Regions from separate parts of the Pseudomonas sp. 3296 genome, predicted to be linked through region 1. Evidence: predicted binding sites of a transcription regulator. Region 1 holds the regulator's gene; each other region holds the start of a gene.

Region 1 (5,210 bases):
CACCGCGGCACTTTGCTCAAGGACGCGCTGATGGAAATGACCCGCAAGGGTCTGGGCATGACCGTCATTCTGGAAGCCGACGGCAAGCTGGCCGGGATCTTCACTGACGGCGATCTGCGCCGCACACTGGATCGCAGCATCGACATCCACAGCGCCACCATTGACCAGGTCATGACCGCACACGGCAAGACCGCCCGCGCCGAAATGCTCGCCGCCGAGGCCCTGAAAATCATGGAAGACCACAAAATCAACGCGCTGGTCGTGGTCGACAGCGAAGACCGCCCGGTCGGCGCCTTGAACATGCACGACTTGCTGCGCGCAGGAGTAATGTAATGAGTTCGGACCTGCTGCAACGCGGCAAACAGATCAAACTCGCCGTGTTTGACGTCGACGGCGTGCTGACTGACGGACGCCTGTACTTCCTCGAAGACGGCAGTGAGTTCAAGACGTTCAACACCCTCGACGGTCAAGGCATCAAGATGTTGATGGCGGCAGGCGTACAGACGGCTATCATCAGCGGCCGCAAGACCCCGGTGGTCGAACGACGAGCAAAAAACCTCGGCATCCCGCACCTTTATCAAGGTCGCGAGGACAAACTGGTGGTGCTGGACGAACTTCTGGCCCAACTCAACCTAAGCTATGAACAAGTGGCCTACCTCGGTGACGACCTGCCGGACCTGCCGGTGATTCGCCGCGTCGGCCTGGGCATGGCGGTAGCCAACGCTGCCAGCTTCGTGCGTGAAAACGCCCATGGCATTACCGTCGCCCGTGGTGGCGAGGGTGCCGCTCGCGAATTCTGCGAATTGATCCTGCGCGCCCAGGGCCGCCTCGATGCGGCCAACGCCGCGTACCTGTGAGCCCATTATGCTGAGCAAAAAGTTTCGTAACATCCTGTTGTTCAGTTGCATCGCGGCGCTGTTCGCTGCAGTCGGCTACTGGAACATCAGCCCGGAACGCTTTCTCGACAAGACAGTTGCCCCTGTCGACGAAAGCGCGATCGACTATTACGCACTCAACGCCCACAGCGTGCAGTACCTGCCGGACGGCAAATTGCAGTACGAAATGACGTCCGACAAGGTCGAACACCTGAAAGCGTCCGAGGTCACACTGCTGACCAACCCCGACCTGAACATGTTCCGCGGCACCCAGTTTCCCTGGCACGTCCAGAGCGAACACGGGGAAGTCAACCCAGACGGCACCCAGGTCGAGCTGATCGACTCGGTACGCATTACCCGTTTCGACGAAAAAAACCGCAGGACCCTGATTACCACCACCCGTATGACTGTGTTCCCGCAGCAGCAATATGCGCAGACCGACCAACCCGTTAGAATCGACGGCGCTGGCGGTGTATCGACAGGCAACGGAATGAAAGCGTACTTGAAAGAAAGCAGGATACACCTGCTATCTAACGTAAGAGGACAGTATGAGGCTCGTTAAAACCCTCCCTATTTTGCTCAGTCTGGGCGCAGCACTGGGAAGCGTGAGCGCCTGGGCTCTGCCGAACGATCAAGAGCAGCCAATCCGCATTCAGGCCGACGATGCCCAACTGGACGATAAGAATGGCGTTGCCACCTATAAAGGTGACGTGATCATCACCCAGGGTTCGATGATCGTTAAGGGCAACACCGTGACCATCACTCGTACGCCGGCTGGCGACATCGACGTGGTGACTTCGGTGGGCAATCTCGCCTACTTCGAGCAACTGCAGACCGCTGGCGACACCAAGCCTGTCCAGGGTTGGGGTGTGACTATCCAGTACCACGCCGCGCAAAACCGCGTCGTGCTGATCGACAAGGCAAAAGTTGTCGACAAGGACAACAACACCACCCAGGGCGAGAAAATCGTCTACGACACAGTCAAGAAGCTTGCGAGCGCTGGCCGTGCGACAGGCAACAAGGTCACCGAGGCGCGTCCACGCATCGACATGGTGATCCAGCCGAAGAAGAAAACCGACGAGCAGAAGGCCCAGTAATGGCAACTCTGAAAGCTCAGCATCTGGCCAAGAGCTACAAGAGCCGCCAGGTCGTGCGCGACGTCAGCCTGTCGATCGACAGCGGTCAAATCGTCGGCCTGCTGGGTCCCAACGGCGCCGGCAAGACCACTTGCTTCTACATGATTGTCGGCCTGGTGCAGGCCGATCAGGGCCGTGTGCTGATCGATGATCTGGACGTCAGCCACCAGCCGATGCACGGTCGCGCAAAGGCTGGTATCGGTTATCTGCCGCAAGAAGCGTCGATCTTCCGCAAACTCTCGGTGGCCGACAACATCATGGCAATCCTCGAGACCCGCAAGGAACTCGACAAGGCCGGGCGTCGCAAAGAGCTGGAAAGCCTGCTGCAGGAATTTCACATCAGCCACATCCGCGACAACCTCGGCATGAGCCTGTCGGGTGGTGAACGCCGCCGCGTGGAAATCGCTCGCGCACTGGCCACCAATCCGAAATTCATCCTGCTCGACGAACCTTTCGCCGGCGTGGACCCGATTTCGGTCGGCGACATCAAGCAGATCATCTACCACCTCAAGGCCAAAGGCATTGGCGTGCTGATCACTGACCACAACGTCCGTGAAACCCTGGATATCTGCGAAACAGCCTACATCGTCAACGATGGCCAGCTGATTGCCGAAGGCGACTCCGCCACTATCCTGGCCAACGACCTGGTTAAAGAAGTTTATCTGGGCCATGAGTTCCGCCTGTAAGCGTTGAGGTGTCTGGCTAGCCGACTGAGCGCTTACGACGATAAAAATCAACAGGTTTTTATTGTTACAGCGCTCTAGGCAAACACTTCAGTTTCAGGCATATAATTTGCTTATGTTTGGCGCTCCGGCGCCCTGTAGTGGATGGCGCATGTGCGCCGGCGAATAAGGTGTTAAGCCCCTGCCATGAAACCATCGCTAGTCTTGAGAATGGGCCAGCAGCTGACGATGACACCGCAGCTGCAACAGGCCATCCGCCTGCTCCAATTGTCGACCCTGGACCTGCAACAGGAAATCCAGGAGGCCCTGGAGTCCAATCCGATGCTCGAACGCCAGGAAGAAGGCGACGACTTCGACAACGCCGACCCCTTGGCCGACAAAGCCGAACAGCAACCCAATGCCGATGTTTCGGAACCCTCCTACCAGGAAACCGCCCCGACGGTGGACAACCTCGAGGAAGGTGACTGGAACGAGCGCATCCCCAACGAACTGCCCGTCGACACAGCCTGGGAAGACGTCTACCAGACCAGCGCCAGCAGCCTGCCGAGCAACGATGACGACGAATGGGACTTCACCACTCGCACTTCGGCTGGCGAGAGCCTGCAAAGCCACCTGCTCTGGCAACTGAACCTGGCACCGATGTCCGACACCGATCGCCTGATCGCCGTGACCCTGATCGACTGCATCAACAATCAGGGTTACCTGGATGAAACCCTCGAGGAGATCCTCGAAGCTTTCGACCCGGAACTGGACATCGAACTGGACGAAATCGAAGCCGTCCTGCACCGCATCCAGCAATTCGAACCGGCCGGCATCGGCGCGCGCAACCTGGGCGAATGCCTGCTGCTGCAATTGCGCCAATTGTCCGCCAAGACGCCTTGGCTGGCCGAAGCCAAGCGCCTGGTCAGCGACTACATCGATTTGCTCGGCAGTCGCGACTACAGCCAACTGATGCGCCGCATGAAGCTCAAGGAAGATGAACTGCGTCAGGTCATCGAACTGGTCCAGAGCCTCAACCCGCGCCCCGGCTCGCAGATCGAATCCAGCGAAGCCGAGTACGTCGTTCCAGACGTGATCGTGCGCAAGGACAACGAACGCTGGCTGGTGGAACTTAACCAGGAGTCGGTGCCAAGGCTGCGGGTCAACGCCCAGTACGCTGGGTTTGTCCGTCGCGCCGACACCAGCGCTGACAACACCTTCATGCGCAATCAATTGCAAGAGGCCCGCTGGTTCATCAAGAGCCTGCAAAGCCGCAATGAAACCCTGATGAAAGTCGCCACCCAGATCGTCGAACATCAACGCGGCTTCCTGGAGTACGGCGACGAAGCCATGAAGCCGCTGGTCCTGCATGACATCGCTGAAGCGGTAGGCATGCACGAGTCGACGATTTCACGGGTGACCACGCAAAAATTCATGCATACCCCACGGGGCATATATGAGCTGAAATACTTTTTCTCCAGTCACGTCAGCACCTCCGAAGGCGGCGAATGCTCCTCCACGGCGATCCGCGCGATCATCAAAAAACTGGTTGCCGCGGAAAATCAGAAAAAGCCGTTGAGTGACAGCAAGATCGCTGGTTTACTGGAGGCACAAGGCATTCAGGTGGCTCGCCGCACCGTCGCCAAGTACCGCGAATCCTTAGGGATCGCGCCTTCGAGCGAACGCAAGCGGTTGATGTAGAGCCACGCCACAGCGTTCCAGTGGTAGATCATCTGATCTACCGCTTTATGCACTGGCAACGAAGGAGAAGCTGTATGCAAGTCAACATCAGTGGACACCAACTGGAAGTGACCGAACCCCTGCGCATCTACATCGGCGAAAAACTCGAACGATTAGAGCGGCATTTCGACAAGATCACCAACGTGCAGGTCACGATGACGGTCGAGAAGCTGAAGCAGAAAATCGAAGCCACCCTGCATATTCCCGGCAATGAAGTGGTCGCCAACGCGGAACATACCGATATGTACGCGGCGATCGACGCATTGACCGACAAGCTGGATAAACAACTCAAAAAGCATAAGGAAAAGACCCAGAGCCTCCTCCAGGGCGCGACCGGTCGTTAACATCCCCAACCCATGATCCGACTTGAAAACATCCTGACCCCCGGCCGTTCCCTCGTGAACGTGCCGGGCGGCAGTAAAAAGAAAGCACTCGAACAAATTGCCAACCTGATTGCCCGGGAAGTGCCGGATCTGGAGATGCAAGATGTCTTCGAGGCTTTGATTGCCCGTGAAAAACTCGGCTCGACCGGTTTTGGTAACGGCATCGCCATCCCCCACTGCCGCCTCAAAGGTTGCGAATCGCCCATCAGCGCCTTGATGCACCTAGACGCCCCAATCGATTTCGACGCCATCGACGGCGCTCCGGTTGACCTGCTGTTTGTACTGCTGGTCCCGCAAGCGGCTACCGATGCGCACCTTGAACTGCTCCGCCAGATCGCCAGCATGCTCGATCGCAAGGAGGTGCGGGAAAAACTGCGTAGTGCTCAGAGCAACGAAGCCTTGTATAAGGTTGTT
Region 2 (5,210 bases), on a different contig from region 1:
ATCGAGCAGGCGTAGCGTGTTGTCGGCCCTTTCGATAAACGTCCCCAAACGAATGAAGCGGAACGCATCGTTACGCATGATGGTGCCGTAGGACGCACCCCGGAACAGGTGGGAACGCTCCTTGATCCACTCGCAAAAACGGCTCATGCCATAGCGACTCAAGCCCTGTTCGGCGATGCCGCGAATTTCCAGCCAGGTGGCGTTGATGTTTTCCCACATGTCGGCGGTGATTCGCCCACGTACCGCATGGGCACTGGCCCGCGCGGCGCCGAGGCAGCTGTAGATGCTTGCCGGGTTGGCCGCGTCCAGGGCGAAGAAATGCAGCAGCCGCTCAGCGTGCAATTCGCCGTGGCGCTCCAGGTAATCCTCCAGGGTGCCGGTGATCAGCAACGGCATGGCCAGTTCGTGCAGCCCGTTGCCGCGACCATCCTGCGGCATCAGCGACAGCGAATAACTGATGTCGAGCATCCGTGCGAGGTTTTCCGCCCGCTCCAGGTAACGCGACATCCAATACAAATCCGAGGCAGTTCTACTTAACATGGCAGGCTTCCTTCAATCCTCGACCACCCAGGTGTCCTTGGTTCCGCCACCCTGGGAGGAATTCACCACCAGGGAGCCTTCACGCAAAGCAACACGGGTCAAACCGCCGGGCACAACCCGGGTTTCGCGGCCAGACAATACAAACGGACGCAGGTCGATGTGGCGTGGCGCAATGCCGTTTTCGACAAAGGTCGGACAGGTCGACAGAGACAACGTCGGTTGCGCGATGTACGCGTGGGGCTTGGCTTTGATCCGTGCACGGAACGACTCGATTTCCGCCGCCGTCGCCGCCGGCCCCACCAGCATTCCATAACCGCCGGAGCCCTGGGTTTCCTTGACCACCAGATCCGGAAGATTGGCCAGTACGTGGGACAGTTCGGAGGGATTGCGACACTGGAACGTCGGAACGTTCTTCAGGATCGGTTCTTCGTCGAGGTAAAACCGGATCATGTCGGTGACAAACGGGTACACCGACTTGTCGTCCGCCACCCCGGTGCCGATGGCATTCGCCAACACGACGTTGCCGGAACGGTACGACGACAAGAGCCCCGGAACGCCCAGCATCGAATCCGGATTGAACGCCAGCGGATCGAGAAACGCGTCGTCGAGGCGCCGGTAGATCACGTCGACAGCCTTCGGACCGTCCGTGGTGCGCATGAACACCTTGTCATCGCGCACAAACAGGTCCGCGCCCTCCACCAGTTCGACCCCCATCTCCCGAGCCAGAAAGGCATGCTCGAAAAATGCGCTGTTGAAGCGACCCGGCGTCAGCACCACCACGCTCGGGTTATCGATCGGGCTGGAGCTTTTCAGGGTATCCAGCAGCAAATTCGGATAGTGATCGATAGGCGCAATGCGTTGCGCCGCGAACAGTTCGGGGAACAGGCGCATCATCATCTTGCGGTCTTCGAGCATGTAGCTCACGCCGCTTGGTGTACGCAGGTTGTCTTCGAGCACGTAGTACGTGCCGTCGCCGTCGCGCACCAGATCGACGCCAGAGATGTGCGAATAGATATCCCGGTGCAGATCCAGCCCTTGCATCGCCAACTGGTATTGCTCGTTGGCCAGCACTTGCTCGGCCGGGATGATGCCAGCCTTGATGATGCGCTGCTCGTGATAGAGGTCGGCAAGGAACATGTTCAGTGCCTTGACCCGCTGGATGCAGCCGCGCTCGACGACCCGCCATTCGCTGGCAGGAATGCTGCGGGGGATGGTGTCGAAGGGAATCAGGCGCTCTGTCCCCTGCTCGTCCCCGTAGAGCGTGAAGGTAATCCCGGCGCGATGAAATAGCAGATCGGCCTCGCGTCGCCGTTGTGCCAGAAGCTCGTCAGGCGTTTCGGCCAGCCAACGGGCAAACTCCCGATAATGCGGGCGGACCTGGCCGCCGGCATCGTACATTTCATCAAAATAGGTGCGGATCATGCCGTACTCCTTGTCACCCGGACATCTAGGCTTCGCAAGGCCCGTGCCAGCGGCAGAAACGCTTTTATATCAATCGGTTGGATAATCGCCCCGTTTGCACCGCACCATTCCTGTGCAGCAAACGCCCCAACCTGACAGCCCCCGCTTCATTGCAAGGCGACGTGGTCGCCTATCACCAGCATAGTCAGAGTTGATTTCACCGCCCTGCCGCCGTTGCGGATAATCCGCGCATTCGCTGGAAAAACAGCCCGAACTTCCCTTTAGCCGCCTGCTCTGGCGGTTTTTTTTTGCGCCGGATTCTTGTTTCAAGGTTTTGCCGTACCTGGTTTACCGCCCCACACACTAAAACGGCCAACCCGAAGGTCAGCCGTTAGTGCGTGTCACTGTTCATAGGATTATGCGAGTAGCCCTCGTACCTCCTGCTTGACGCCCCATCCTTCGATGATGCCGCCCAGAGGCTCGACCACCGCCTCGAAGCCTTGCTCGAAATCGCCGATGTCATCGTAAGTGGCGTACATGACTTTGCTCAGTTCGAGCGCCCATGCACCGTCGTCGCGCACACTGATTTGCGCATTCAGGGATTCGCCACGGTAATGACCTGCTGCTCTGCGGGCCCGCTCCTCGTCGGGAAAAATGGCGTAGAACTCGATGGGGTGGAATCTTGAAAAGTCGAAACCGCCTTCTTTCATGCGGCGCAGCACCGAGCTGCTGATGTCTTCTTGATAGGCTGTGCTCATGAAACGTCCCCCTCATAGTGATGGATAGACTTTCCGTATTCCCGGCACGCGCAACCGAGTGGTGCGCGCGATGCGGCAACCTCGTTGCCGGTGGGAAGCAAGCATGTAGCTGACAAGACCAGACCTTAGCGATCCGTTCGCTGATCTCGTTTGCAGAGTAGCCTCAAGAGAGAGCCGCTGCCAAGGCCTGGATGAGAATGAGACAGGCGAGGTTCAGATTGGCGTGATGCCGAGGATTTGTATGCTGTTCTGGGCTTTGAGGCTTTTGACGGTCGCATCGGGGGTTCGCCCTTCCAGATCGTTCAGATCCAGTTCGGCGGCGACAGGCAGGAGTCGGGCCTTGATGAGTTTGGCGGCGTGCTCATTGTCTGGGCACTCGTCGCACTCAAAGACTTCATCGACTGTTTCACCGTGATCATCCACGAAAGTGATTTTCCACTTTTGCATCAGTGCCTCCTCGATAAAGCCCATGGATGGGCTTACATGCATCTGGACTTTTGCGCTGACTGATCGTTCAAACGAATTGCGGTGTTCTGACAGGAAACCCGTTGCCTTTTTTGTAGGAGTGAGCCTGCTCGCGATAGCAATCCGTCAGTCAATAATCATGTGACTGATACACCGCTATCGCGAGCAGGCTCACTCCTACACCGGGGGTGTACAACCCTTAGTCGTTGCTTGGCTTGTTCACCGCTTGCAGTACGTATTGCGGCAAGGCGAACGCGCCGATGTGGATTTCCGGGTTGTAGTAGCGGGTGATGATGCCGCTGCCGGCGAAACGCTGTTGCAGGGTTTCACGGGACAATTTGCGATAAGCGGTATTGGTCGCACCCCAGGCGAATGTCATCGAGCCACCGATGTAGGTCGGCACGGCCGCCTGATAGAAGTGCCAATCCGGGAACAGGCTGCGCAGGCGCCCGGCGGTGGTTTTGACTTCTTCGATCTGCATGAACGGGGTGCCGTTCTGGGTGACCAGGATACCGCCCTCGTTCAGGCAGCGATGGCAGGCCTGGTAGAAGTTTTCCGAGAACAGTACTTCACCCGGACCGATCGGGTCGGTGGAGTCAGAAATGATCACGTCGAACTTTTCAGTCGTGGTCGCGACGAAACGCATGCCGTCATCGATCACCAGGTTCAGGCGAGGATCTTCGAACGCACCTTTGGAGTGGTTCGGCAGGAATTCCTTGCACATGTCGACCACGGTGCCGTCGATCTCGACCATGGTGATGTGTTCGATGCTGCGGTGCTTGGCCACTTCACGCAGCATGCCGCCGTCGCCGCCACCGATGATCAGCACGCGCTTGGCGCTGCCGTGCGCCAGGATCGGCACGTGGGTGAGCATTTCGTGGTAGATGAATTCGTCGGCTTCAGTGGTCTGGATCACGCCGTCCAGCGCCATCACCCGGCCCATGCGCGGGTTTTCGAAGATCACCAGGTGTTGGTGTTCGGTGCGCACTTCGTGCAGCAGTTTTTCCATGCGAAAACGCTGGCCATAGCCTTCGTAGAGGGTTTCCAGGTATTCGCTGGCAGGGGTAGTGCTCATGGGAAGTGCTCCGATGAATGCGGGTGGCAACGGACGGTTACCCGCCCATGATGGTCAATCGATCAGCTCGATTAACCAGGAAAGGCGCGCATTCTACGTCGCGGAAGATGACAGGTCGAACCTCACTTGATGAGTCGACACAATCCCCTGTGGAAAGTGTTGGGTCAGATCCGGACATTGCCCCGTGGCCCGGCGATGGCCCAGATGATCAGACCCAATACCGGCAGGAACGCGATTAGCAGCACCCAGAGGACTTTCATCCCGGTGGTGGCGCCACTTTTTATCACGTTGATGATGGCCCAGATATCCAGCACGAAAATGATCAAGGCGACCAGGCTGTTGAACGTAGAACCCATGGTGACGCTCCCTAAGAGTGATATGCACCCTTAGGATAGCCGGGCCTCGCGAGGGTTCCGCTTTTTAAACGTGAATCGCGATCTTTAGCGCTTCCAGCGACGGCGCAGCGGTGATGCCGACTTCGGCACACAGCTCCAGCACGCGCGGCACGTCATTGCCGTAGACCAGCACCACTTGCAGCTCGTCGTCGAGCAGCTGGCTGAAGTTCATCAGCGTGTAACCGCCGTTTTCCTTGTTCATGCTGCCCATTTGTACCTGAATGCGATTGAGTGCGGTCAGGGCTTCGGTCTTGGCCAGTTGCTTGGGTTTGATATTGAAATCAACGCCAGGGCCGAACGAGGCGACGATCTGGGCGAACAGGTCCATGTAGGTGTCGGCCTGGAACAGCACCGTCTCCGGCAGACTGCCGACCACCACCCATTCACCCAACGGGATCGGGAAGGTGTCGTCGTAGTTGATATCCGGGTTGGCCGTGAGGAAAGCCTGCGGATCGGCGTAGGCTTGAGCCGCTTCGTCAGCAACTTTCAGGATTTCATCATCGCTCATGCACCCGGAGCTGATTTTGCTGATGAGTTCGACGAGTGCGGCTTTCATGAGGCGGATCCTGTAGCGAG
Region 3 (5,210 bases), on a different contig from region 1:
CGAGTAACTCGTCCGTTACCAGATGAAAGCCCCGGGGCCGCGCCCGCAGGGTAATCAGAGTCTGTTGCCACATACAGTTCTCCGCACGTTCGGGGCGCATTCTAGCGCGCTCTGGGAAAAAACAAAGGCCCTAATATTCCTTCAATCATGTAAGCCATTGGCCGCAGAAAAACGCCCGTCGTAAACGCCCCTGAATGCGTACGAAAAAACCTTTCAGCAAGTCCTTCACGGACAAACGCCAGACAAAAAAATGCCCGGCAAGCCGGGCAAGTTTTTTATGCGCGTCTTACAAGTTGTAGCCGCGTTCGTTATGGAGTGCCAGGTCGATGCCGACAGCCTCTTCTTCTTCCGTGATCCGCAGGCCCATGACAGCGTCCAGGACCTTGAGAATGATGAAGGTGACGATCGCGGTGTAGATCACCGTGAAGCCCACGCCTTTGCACTGGATCCAGACTTGTGCGGCGATGTCGGTGACGGTGCCGAAGCCACCCAGCGACGGTGCAGCGAACACACCGGTCAGGATCGCGCCAAGGATACCGCCGATACCGTGCACACCGAAGGCGTCCAGGGAATCGTCATAACCGAGTTTGCGTTTCAGGGTGGTGGCGCAGAAGAAGCACACCACGCCCGCTGCCAGGCCGATCACCAGAGCACCCATCGGGCCCACGGTGCCAGCGGCTGGCGTAATGGCGACCAGGCCGGCGACCACACCCGAAGCAATACCCAGTGCACTTGGTTTGCCGTGAGTCATCCACTCGGCGAACATCCAGCCCAGTGCTGCCGCGGCGGTTGCGATCTGCGTTACCAGCATCGCCATGCCGGCGGTACCGTTGGCCGCCGCAGCGGAACCGGCGTTGAAGCCGAACCAGCCGACCCACAACATCGCGGCGCCCATCAGGGTGTAACCGAGGTTGTGCGGGGCCATCGGGGTGGTCGGGAAGCCTTTGCGCTTGCCCAGTACCAGGCAGGCAATCAGACCGGCCACACCGGCGTTGATGTGCACCACGGTGCCGCCGGCGAAGTCGAGTACGCCCCAGTCCCACAACAGGCCGCCGTTACCGGACCAGACCATGTGCGCAATCGGTGCGTAAACCAGGGTGAACCACACGCCCATGAAGATCAGCATGGCGGAGAACTTCATCCGCTCGGCGAAGGCACCGACGATCAGCGCAGGAGTGATGATGGCGAAGGTCATCTGGAAGGTGACGAACACCGCCTCAGGGAACAGCGCCGCAGGACCCGTCAGGCTGGCTGGCGTGATGCCGGCGAGGAAGGCCTTGTTCAGGCTACCGAAGAACGAGTTGAAATTGATGACGCCCTGTTCCATGCCGGTGGTGTCGAACGCGATGCTGTAGCCATAAATGACCCACAGGACGCTGATCAGGCCGGTAATGGCGAAGCACTGCATCATCACGGAAAGAATGTTTTTGGACCGAACCATGCCGCCGTAGAACAGCGCGAGGCCGGGAATGGTCATGAACAGCACGAGGGCTGTCGAGGTCATCATCCAGGCGGTGTCGCCAGAGTTGAGGACTGGGGCCGCCACTTCGTCTGCCGCCAAGGCCAGGCCGGGCATTACGAGGGACAACAGGGCTCCTAGCCCTGCGAATTTACGCAGAGTCATATTGTTTTCTCCTGGGGCGTTGGGTTTGTGGCGGCGTTTAAATCGCGTCGGTATCGGTTTCGCCGGTACGGATGCGAATCGCCTGTTCCAGATTGACCACGAAGATCTTGCCGTCACCGATCTTGCCGGTATTGGCTGCCTTGGTTATCGCCTCGATAACCCGGTCCAGATCCTTGTCGTCAATGGCGACATCGATCTTCACCTTGGGCAGAAAATCGACCACGTATTCCGCGCCGCGATACAGCTCGGTGTGACCCTTCTGCCGACCGAAGCCTTTGACTTCAGTAACGGTAATGCCCTGCACGCCGATCTCGGACAGCGACTCGCGCACGTCGTCCAGTTTGAACGGCTTGATGATGGCAGTGACTAGCTTCATGAAAACTCTCTCCCGAATTGGTGGACTTGCCCCAGGAAAACAAACCCGACTCAAGTCTAAGCGCAGTGCCTGGCTTTGTAACGCATCGTCGGCCTTGAATGCCCGTCCGACCCCAGCTAACCACCCCGTACGAAACACTTCCCCCGTTTCGCCTGGCGCACTGCATTCGTCACAGCGACTGCATCAGTGCATGGGTTGATAGTCACTAAGCAGAAAGCTTGCCATCTCGCCAAAACCCACTGAATTCAATCCCTTGGCTAATACCACGAGCCGGCGCCCTCCATTACCCGCGAACTAACGCACAACAACAGTGCGCTGCCGTCCGTCCGCATGCGCGAAAAGCGTGCGTCGGCGACCTGCCGGAATTGACTATAGACACTGCGTGATACACTGCCCGCCACTGTTTCCAGGACCTTTCCCATGCTCGCGCCCAAAGACCTCCTCGACGCCCTGACGGGCACCGCCTCCCGCCTCTTCAGCGGCGACACCCCGCTGCCGAAAAGCGAAATCGAAAGCCAGTTCAAGGCGTTGCTGCAAAGCGGCTTCAGCAAGCTGGATCTGGTGAGCCGGGAAGAGTTCGATAGCCAGATGGTTGTGCTGGCGCGGACCCGGGCACGGTTGGAGAGTCTTGAGTCGAAGGTGGCGGAGCTTGAAGCGAAGCTCAATCCGCCTGCCGAATCCGAGTAACTGAATGATCGTTCCCACGCTCTGCGTGGGAACGATCATTCGTCCTCCGCCCCGCCACCATCTCGGCAACGTCCTACAAAGATCACACCGCCGTCCGATAGCGCCGCGAAGCCCAGGTTCCTAAGCTCATCCCAGCTGAATAGTCAGCACTGGGTTTGGCGACCTGGATAGCATGTGACGCACCGCAACCACATTCGACTCTGGGCATTATTCCCCTTTCGAATTATGGCGGCTGGGCGTGGGAGACCTTCGGGTCTGCCGGTTTTTCGCATGCACCGGTTCGCCAACCCGCGCACAGCTGCCACCCTTTTCGTTTGGCGACGATCAGCGGCAGTTTCCTTCATGCGAGTTTGAGTGATGCTCTATGGACGACAACTATCTGATCCCACACACCTTCACCCGCCACAAACTCCACCTCCACGCCCTACTGTTGGAAAACCAAGCCTGGTTCAGCGCCCGAGACCTGGGTCGTCTGCTTCGCCTTTTCCTCGACGAACGCGCCGTCCGAAAACTCGATCCCGATCAACATCAAACCGCGCGAGTTCTCATCCACGGCACCCTCGAAAACACCCTGCTGATCAGCGAATCCGGCGTCTACGCCCTGCTCGTCTACCACTACTGCCCCGAATACCGAGGCCTGCGCGAATGGCTGACCCACGACGTAGTACCAGCCCTCAGAGACGCCCAACAACCCACCTCAACCGAACGCCCGATCCTGAGCCTGCTGAACTGGCCCGAGATGTCGTTGAGTTTGCTGCACTGGAATAACCAACCGTGGATTCGGTTGCAGGATGTTCCGCAGATGCTGGCGGATGGTGAACGGCCGCAGCGCTCGATCAATGCACCGTGGTGGAAGCGTGCTTCGCGGATGTTGCAATCGCTTTAAGTATTCAAAGCCCTACCACGTTCGATTTCGGCTTCCCGCAAATCGTAAGTCGCTTGCAGGCTCAACCAGAACTCGGGCGTGGTATTCAGGCAGCGAGATAACTTGCCCGCTAGATCAGCACTGACACAACGCTGGCACATGACGATTTCGTTTACCGTCTTCAACGACTCATCCAACGAATGGGCGAAAGCTGATTCTGAAATGCCTAACGGCTCAAGAAACTCCTCCTTGAGGATTTCGCCGGGATGAACCGACCGCATTTCATTCCTGTTCATTTTTCTCTCCGAAGGCAGCGATCAATTGACGATCATAAGCAGCCCTGCGAGCCAAACAAGATCGCTCACACCCTTTCGCCGCCGTCCTTCATCAATCCAGGCAACGTCCTACAACAACCTCATCCCGCGACTGATTACGTCGCAAATCCCCACTCCCTTACGCTTCCCCCATCAGAAAGACACTCGCAACATCCTGCGAAGATTTGGCACCTGCGCCATCACGCGCCCCCGACTACCCTTCAAAAAACCGCAGGAAGCGGTTCCCGTAAAACTCAAGGAACGACCATGTCCCTCTCCATCGTTCACAGCCGCGCCCAGATTGGCGTGGATGCGCCCGCCGTCACCGTAGAAGTTCATTTGGCCAACGGTTTGCCATCGCTGACGATGGTCGGTTTGCCTGAAGCGGCAGTGAAGGAAAGCAAGGATCGGGTGCGCAGCGCGATTATCAACTCAGGCCTGCAATTCCCTGCTCGGCGCATCACGCTGAATCTCGCGCCTGCGGACTTACCGAAGGACGGCGGACGTTTCGATCTGGCGATTGCCTTGGGGATTCTGTCAGCCAGTGTGCAGGTGCCGACGTTGACGCTGGATGACATTGAATGCCTGGGAGAGTTGGCGTTGTCCGGCGCGGTACGTGCCGTCAGAGGTGTGTTGCCGGCTGCACTGGCTGCACGCAAAGCCGGACGTTCGTTGATGGTGCCGCGGGCGAACGCCGAGGAGGCGTGCCTGGCATCCGGGTTGAAGGTGTTTGCCGTGGACCATCTGCTGGAAGCCGTTGCGCACTTCAACGGACATACGCCGGTCGAGCCCTACGTTTCCAATGGCTTGCTCTACGCCAGCAAACCCTATCCGGACTTGAATGAAGTGCAGGGGCAAATCTCGGCCAAGCGCGCATTGCTGATTGCGGCGGCTGGAGCTCACAATTTGCTGTTTAGCGGGCCGCCGGGGACTGGGAAAACGCTGTTGGCGAGTCGTTTGCCGGGTTTACTTCCTCCCTTGGCCGAAAACGAGGCGCTGGAAGTCGCAGCCATTCAATCCGTCACCAGTTGCGTGCCCTTGAGCCACTGGCCGCAAAGACCCTTCCGCCAGCCCCATCACTCCGCCTCGGGCCCGGCGTTGGTGGGCGGTGGTTCGAAGCCGCAACCCGGCGAAATCACCCTCGCCCATCATGGCGTGCTGTTCCTCGACGAACTAGGTTTTTTGCTTTTTACGTCTTTTTGTCTATACCTGCTATACGGTTGTAGAACAGCGGGCAGATGCAAATTCCTATGAGGGCTACGGCTTGACAATCATCAAGGACGTTTCAGCATACGCAAATTTTCCTTATGAAAACCTAAGCCATGCAGCCGTTGAAGGCTTAGC
Region 4 (5,210 bases), on a different contig from region 1:
CTGGAGTCGGTTTGATCGGGTTGCCGTTTTTGTTGTATTTGCGTTCTTCTGGCTCGCTCGGGGCCTGATCATAGGCCGCCTGCTCGCGCTCGACCTGACGCTGCTCCGGGGTGCGACGCTCGCCAGTGACGAACTGGTCGGGCGTGACCTTGATCAGCAGCAGCTTGCACGGCAACGCGCCGTTCCAGAACGAATACTGTTTGTGGCTGCGAATACCCATGCGCTTGCCCAGGTCCGGGGCGCCGGTGAACACCGCAGCTTCCCAGTTCAGGCAGGCCTGACGCAGACGTTCGCCGAGGTTCTGGTAGAGGTAAAGCAAGCTCGCCTCATCGCCCAGACGCTCGCCGTACGGCGGGTTGCAGATGACCAGGCCTTTCTGGTTCTGGTCCGGTCGCGGCTCGAACGTACCGACTTCGCCCTGGTAGATCTTGATCCACTCGCTCAGGCCGGCACGCTCGACGTTGTTCCGGCCCGGTTGAATCAGGCGCGGGTCGGCCTCGTAACCGCGAATCCACAGCGGTGGCTTGGCCAGGCCGGCCGCACAGCGCTCGGTGGCTTCTTCGTGAAGTTTTTTCCACAACGCCGGGACGTGACCGAGCCAGGCGGTGAAGCCCCATTGCTCGCGACGCAGGTTCGGCGCCATGTCGGCGGCGATCATCGCCGCCTCGACGAGGAACGTACCGACACCGCACATCGGGTCAGCCAGCGCGCCGCCTTCGGCCGCAATGCGTGGCCAGCCGGAACGGATCAGGATCGCGGCCGCGAGGTTTTCCTTCAGCGGCGCCGCGCCTTGCTGCAAGCGATAACCGCGCTGGTGCAGGCTGTGGCCGGACAGGTCGAGGGAGAGAATCGCTTCGCCACGGTCCAGGCGCAGGTGAATGCGCAGGTCTGGATTGAGTTTGTCGATCGACGGACGGTCGCCTTGCGGGGTGCGCAGTTTGTCGACGATGGCATCTTTGACTTTCAAGGCGCCGAAGTGGGTGTTGTCGATGCCCGAGCCGTGGCCGCTGAACTCGACGGCCAGGGTGCCGTCGTTGAGCATGTGGTCTTGCCACTCGATATCCAGCACGCCGTGGTACAGGTCTTCGGCGTCCTTCATCGGGAAACGCTTGAGCACCAGCAGCACCCGGTTCGCCAGACGCGACCACAGGCACAGGCGATAAGCGGTTTCCATGGTCGCCATGCCGCGCACGGCAGAGGTGTGCTCACGTGCTTCTTCAAGGCCAAGCCCGACGGCTTCCTCGATCAGCAGGCCTTCAAGGCCTTTGGGGCAAGTGAGGAAGATTTCGAATTGATCGGACATTGGAATTTCAGAGCCTTTAGCTAAGTGAACCGACAACGCATTGCCGGTCCGGTTTTCAATCAGGCGCTTTTCTAAAAGAGCGCCCGCGTGGCACGAAGGTGTGCCGTCCCACCTGTGCTGCTCAGGTTAGAAGAGCTTAGATGCACAGGCAGATAAAAAAGTTGATGCAACAAAATGTCATAAGTCGACCCTTCGTCGAATAATGCTTCTGCGCAACAGAAGTCATTCTCACTAAAGGATTAACCCCGTCATCCTGCGGGGGGCCGATCATACAGGGCTTTGGCCAATAAACACGGGCAAACATCGTGTTACTTATGGCCATAGCATCTTTATGGTTACGTCCTTATGACAAAACGATCATTCCCTCGATGTGACGCATTGGTTAGAACTCAACACAGGTTGACGCCGCAACGACGTCAACACCTTGGCTCGCGACGCCGGCAGCGGGCCCCAACGGCAGAAGTTTTTTTCTGCCAGACCTCGATTGAAGTCTACGCGATAAATACAGTCAACAAGTGAGGGCAACACCCTATGAGAAGACTTAAGCGTGATCCGTTGGAAAGAGCATTTTTGCGCGGATATCAATATGGCGTTGGTGGCAAATCCCGTGAGCTTTGCCCATTTACTCTACCGTCAGTACGCCAAGCCTGGATTAACGGCTGGCGCGAGGGACGCGGCGACAACTGGGACGGTATGACCGGCACTGCGGGAATCCACAGACTCAACGAACTTCACGCCGTCGGCTAATTTACAGGGCCTAACACTCCGACACGACAATCTGATGACTGAATGAATTAACCACGCACGTCCCATCCGGACGGCGGGCTCCGGCCCAGGGGCTCCTTCGAGGAGCCCTTTTTTATGCCTGTCTTTCGCCTGTACACAATCAGCGCAAGGCAGCGATGGCGTCGACGGACTCACGAATCAACGCCGGGCCTTTGTAGATAAAGCCGGAGTAGATCTGCACCAGGCTCGCACCCGCGGCAATTTTCTCAGCCGCATGCTTGCCTTCGGTGATCCCGCCCACGGCGATGATCGGCAAGCGACCCGCCAGCTCAGCAGCCAGCACCTTGACAGTATGAGTGCTCTTGTCACGAACCGGTGCGCCGGACAGACCGCCCGCCTCGTCACCGTGCTCCATGCCTTCTACACCGACGCGGCTCAGGGTGGTGTTGGTGGCGATCACTGCGTCCATCCCGGTTTCAATCAGCGCTTGTGCGACCTGCGCGGTTTCTTCGTCGGTCATGTCCGGTGCGATCTTGATCGCCAGCGGGACATGTTTACCGTGACGCAACGCCAACTCGGCGCGGCGCGTGGCCAGGTCAGCGAGCAGTTGCTTGAGCGAATCGCCGAACTGCAGGCTGCGCAGGCCCGGGGTGTTCGGCGAGCTGACGTTGACCGTCACGTAGCTGGCGTGGGCGTAGACCTTGTCCAGGCAGATCAGGTAATCGTCGACCGCGCGCTCGACCGGGGTGTCGAAGTTCTTGCCGATGTTGATGCCCAGCACGCCCTTGTACTTGGCGGCTGCCACACGGGCCAGCAGGTGATCGACACCAAGGTTGTTGAACCCCATGCGGTTGATGATCGCCTCGGCTTCCGGCAGGCGGAAAATCCGTGGTTTCGGGTTACCCGGCTGTGGGCGTGGGGTGATAGTGCCGATTTCGACAAAACCAAAACCCAGTTGAGCGAAACCGTCGATGGCCGCGCCGTTCTTGTCCAGACCCGCCGCCAAGCCCACCGGGTTCGGGAAGTCCAGGCCCATGACCGACACCGGCATTTTCGCCGGGGCCTTGCACAGCAAGCCGTTGAGGCCCAAACGTCCGCCCGCGCCGATCAGGTCCAGGGACAGATCGTGGGAGGTTTCCGGGGAAAGTTTGAACAACAGCTGACGGGCCAGGGTGTACATGGGCGGGTTTGACTCTGGGCTACGAAAAGTGGCGGCAATTATAGCCGCGCATCGGGGCCGCAGGCGAGGCGCGCGACAAAATCAGCCAGCGATGGCATATGCCTTGCACCACCACCGGTATCAGCACTCATGCCAACGGCGGAATGGGTCGAAAGACAATGGCGTCGTCACTGGCCCTTGCTCTGGCAAGGCGCCCGGTACGGCGTTTTTTTATGCAAGGTGCTTAACGATGATTGAAGTTCCAGCCAACCCTCTGGCGTGGGTCAATGGCAGCGATGCTCCGGAAAAGACCGACATCAACCTCGGTTTCATGGCCCTGAGCGACTGTGCCTCGGTGGTGGTAGCCGCCACTCAGGGGTTCGCCCAGCCTTACGGCCTGACCCTGAACCTCAAGCGCCAGTCGTCCTGGGCCAACCTGCGGGACAAACTGGTCAGCGGCGAACTCGACGCCGCCCACAGCTTGTATGGTCTGATTTATGCCGTCCATCTGGGCATCGGCGGCGTGGCCTCGACCGACATGGCCGTGCTGATGGGCCTGAACCAGAATGGCCAGAGCATCAACCTCTCCCACGGTTTGCAGGCGCTGGGCGTGACCAGTCCTGAAGCACTCGAGCGCCACGTGCACCAAACTCGCCCGAAACTCACCTTCGCCCAGACCTTTCCGACCGGCACCCACGCCATGTGGCTGTATTACTGGCTGGCGAGTCAGGGCATCCACCCGCTGCAGGATGTCGACAGCGTAGTGGTGCCGCCGCCGCAAATGGTCGCGCACTTGCAAGCCGGGCGTATCGACGGTTTCTGCGTGGGTGAGCCGTGGTCCGCCAGCGCAGTGCAACAGAATTTCGGCTTTACCCTGGCGACGACCCAGACCATCTGGCCCGATCACCCGGAAAAAGTCCTCGGCTGCACCCGGGCGTTTATCGAGCAGTACCCCAACACCGCGCGGGCCTTGGTCATGGCGATCCTGGAGGCCAGCCGGTTCATTGAACAAAGCACGGAAAACCGCCGCAGCACCGCACAACTGTTGAGCGCACCGGATTACCTCGACGCCCCCCTCGACTGCATCGAACCGCGCCTGTTGGGCGACTACGCCGACGGGCTGGGCCATCGCTGGCAGGACCCGCACGCGTTGCGCTTCCATGCAGGCGGCGAGGTCAACATGCCGTACCTGTCCGACGGCATGTGGTTCATGACCCAGTTCCGCCGCTGGGGCTTGTTGCGCGACGATCCGGATTACCTCGGCGTGGCCCGTCAGGTCCAGCAACTGGATCTGTACCGCGAAGCCGCCAGTGGCGTCGATATCGATATCCGGGGGCAGGACATGCGCAGCAGCCAGTTGATCGACGGCAAAGTCTGGGACGGTTCTGACCCGGCCGGCTATGCCCGCAGCTTCAAGTTGCACGCCTTGAGCGACAGCTCGCACCGATTCGCCCAACGCTGACAGGAGACTGCGAACATGCTGCGTATCCTGCTGATCAACGACACCGCGAAGAAAGTCGGTCGACTGAAAGCCGCCCTGACCGAAGCCGGGTTCGAGGTAATCGACGAGTCGGGCCTGACCATCGACTTGCCCGAACGCGTCGAAACGGTGCGTCCGGACGTGATCCTGATCGATACCGAGTCACCGAGCCGCGATGTGCTGGAACAAGTGGTGCTGGTGACCCGTGACCAGCCACGACCGATTGTCATGTTTACCGATGAACACGACCCCGGCGTGATGCGTCAGGCGATCAAGTCCGGGGTCAGTGCCTACATCGTCGAAGGCATTCACGCACAGCGCCTGCAGCCAATTCTCGACGTGGCCATGGCGCGGTTTGAAAGTGACCAGGCCCTGCGCGCCCAGCTGCATGCACGCGATCAGCAACTGGCTGAACGCAAGCGCATTGAGCTGGCCAAGGGGCTGTTGATGAAGATGAAAAGTTGCAACGAGGAAGAGGCCTACACCCTGATGCGCCGACAGGCGATGAGCCGGCAACAGAAGTTGATTCAGGTTGCCGAGCA

The links. The regulator sigma-54, encoded in region 1, starts transcription at its own class of promoters, with help from an activator protein. The targets are predictions, from matches to a motif close to ANTGGCATNNANNTTGCTNT.
Region 2: J2X66_RS03170 (circularly permuted type 2 ATP-grasp protein) is a predicted target of sigma-54. The motif match lies at 1,994-2,013, and genes of this name have one in related genera.
Region 3: glnK (P-II family nitrogen regulator) is a predicted target of sigma-54. The motif match lies at 2,207-2,226, and genes of this name have one in related genera.
Region 4: J2X66_RS02890 (CmpA/NrtA family ABC transporter substrate-binding protein) is a predicted target of sigma-54. The motif match lies at 3,300-3,319, and genes of this name have one in related genera.

What each region holds. Positions count from the first base shown of each region.
Region 1 covers NZ_JAVDUY010000003.1:511,052-516,261, forward strand. The annotation lists gene J2X66_RS10675 (KpsF/GutQ family sugar-phosphate isomerase) at 1-333, shown strand, start outside; gene J2X66_RS10680 (HAD family hydrolase) at 333-857, shown strand; gene lptC (LPS export ABC transporter periplasmic protein LptC) at 865-1,437, shown strand; gene lptA (lipopolysaccharide transport periplasmic protein LptA) at 1,424-1,972, shown strand; gene lptB (LPS export ABC transporter ATP-binding protein) at 1,972-2,697, shown strand; gene J2X66_RS10700 (RNA polymerase factor sigma-54) at 2,881-4,374, shown strand; gene hpf (ribosome hibernation-promoting factor, HPF/YfiA family) at 4,449-4,757, shown strand; gene ptsN (PTS IIA-like nitrogen regulatory protein PtsN) at 4,770-5,210, shown strand, end outside.
Region 2 covers NZ_JAVDUY010000001.1:665,658-670,867, forward strand. The annotation lists gene J2X66_RS03165 (alpha-E domain-containing protein) at 1-540, opposite strand, end outside; gene J2X66_RS03170 (circularly permuted type 2 ATP-grasp protein) at 553-1,962, opposite strand; gene J2X66_RS03175 (ribonuclease E inhibitor RraB) at 2,358-2,699, opposite strand; gene J2X66_RS03180 (hypothetical protein) at 2,913-3,146, opposite strand; gene speE (polyamine aminopropyltransferase) at 3,364-4,239, opposite strand; gene J2X66_RS03190 (PLD nuclease N-terminal domain-containing protein) at 4,404-4,595, opposite strand; gene J2X66_RS03195 (hypothetical protein) at 4,660-5,190, opposite strand.
Region 3 covers NZ_JAVDUY010000002.1:425,298-430,507, forward strand. The annotation lists gene J2X66_RS06475 (secondary thiamine-phosphate synthase enzyme YjbQ) at 1-73, opposite strand, end outside; gene J2X66_RS06480 (ammonium transporter) at 287-1,624, opposite strand; gene glnK (P-II family nitrogen regulator) at 1,662-2,000, opposite strand; gene J2X66_RS06490 (accessory factor UbiK family protein) at 2,421-2,687, shown strand; gene J2X66_RS06495 (Bro-N domain-containing protein) at 3,052-3,573, shown strand; gene J2X66_RS06500 (HigA family addiction module antitoxin) at 3,570-3,848, opposite strand; partial or broken gene J2X66_RS06505 (YifB family Mg chelatase-like AAA ATPase) at 4,134-5,042, shown strand; gene J2X66_RS06510 (hypothetical protein) at 5,131-5,210, shown strand, end outside.
Region 4 covers NZ_JAVDUY010000001.1:600,920-606,129, forward strand. The annotation lists gene rlmKL (bifunctional 23S rRNA (guanine(2069)-N(7))-methyltransferase RlmK/23S rRNA (guanine(2445)-N(2))-methyltransferase RlmL) at 1-1,303, opposite strand, end outside; gene rmf (ribosome modulation factor) at 1,835-2,050, shown strand; gene J2X66_RS02885 (quinone-dependent dihydroorotate dehydrogenase) at 2,190-3,209, opposite strand; gene J2X66_RS02890 (CmpA/NrtA family ABC transporter substrate-binding protein) at 3,439-4,650, shown strand; gene J2X66_RS02895 (ANTAR domain-containing protein) at 4,666-5,210, shown strand, end outside.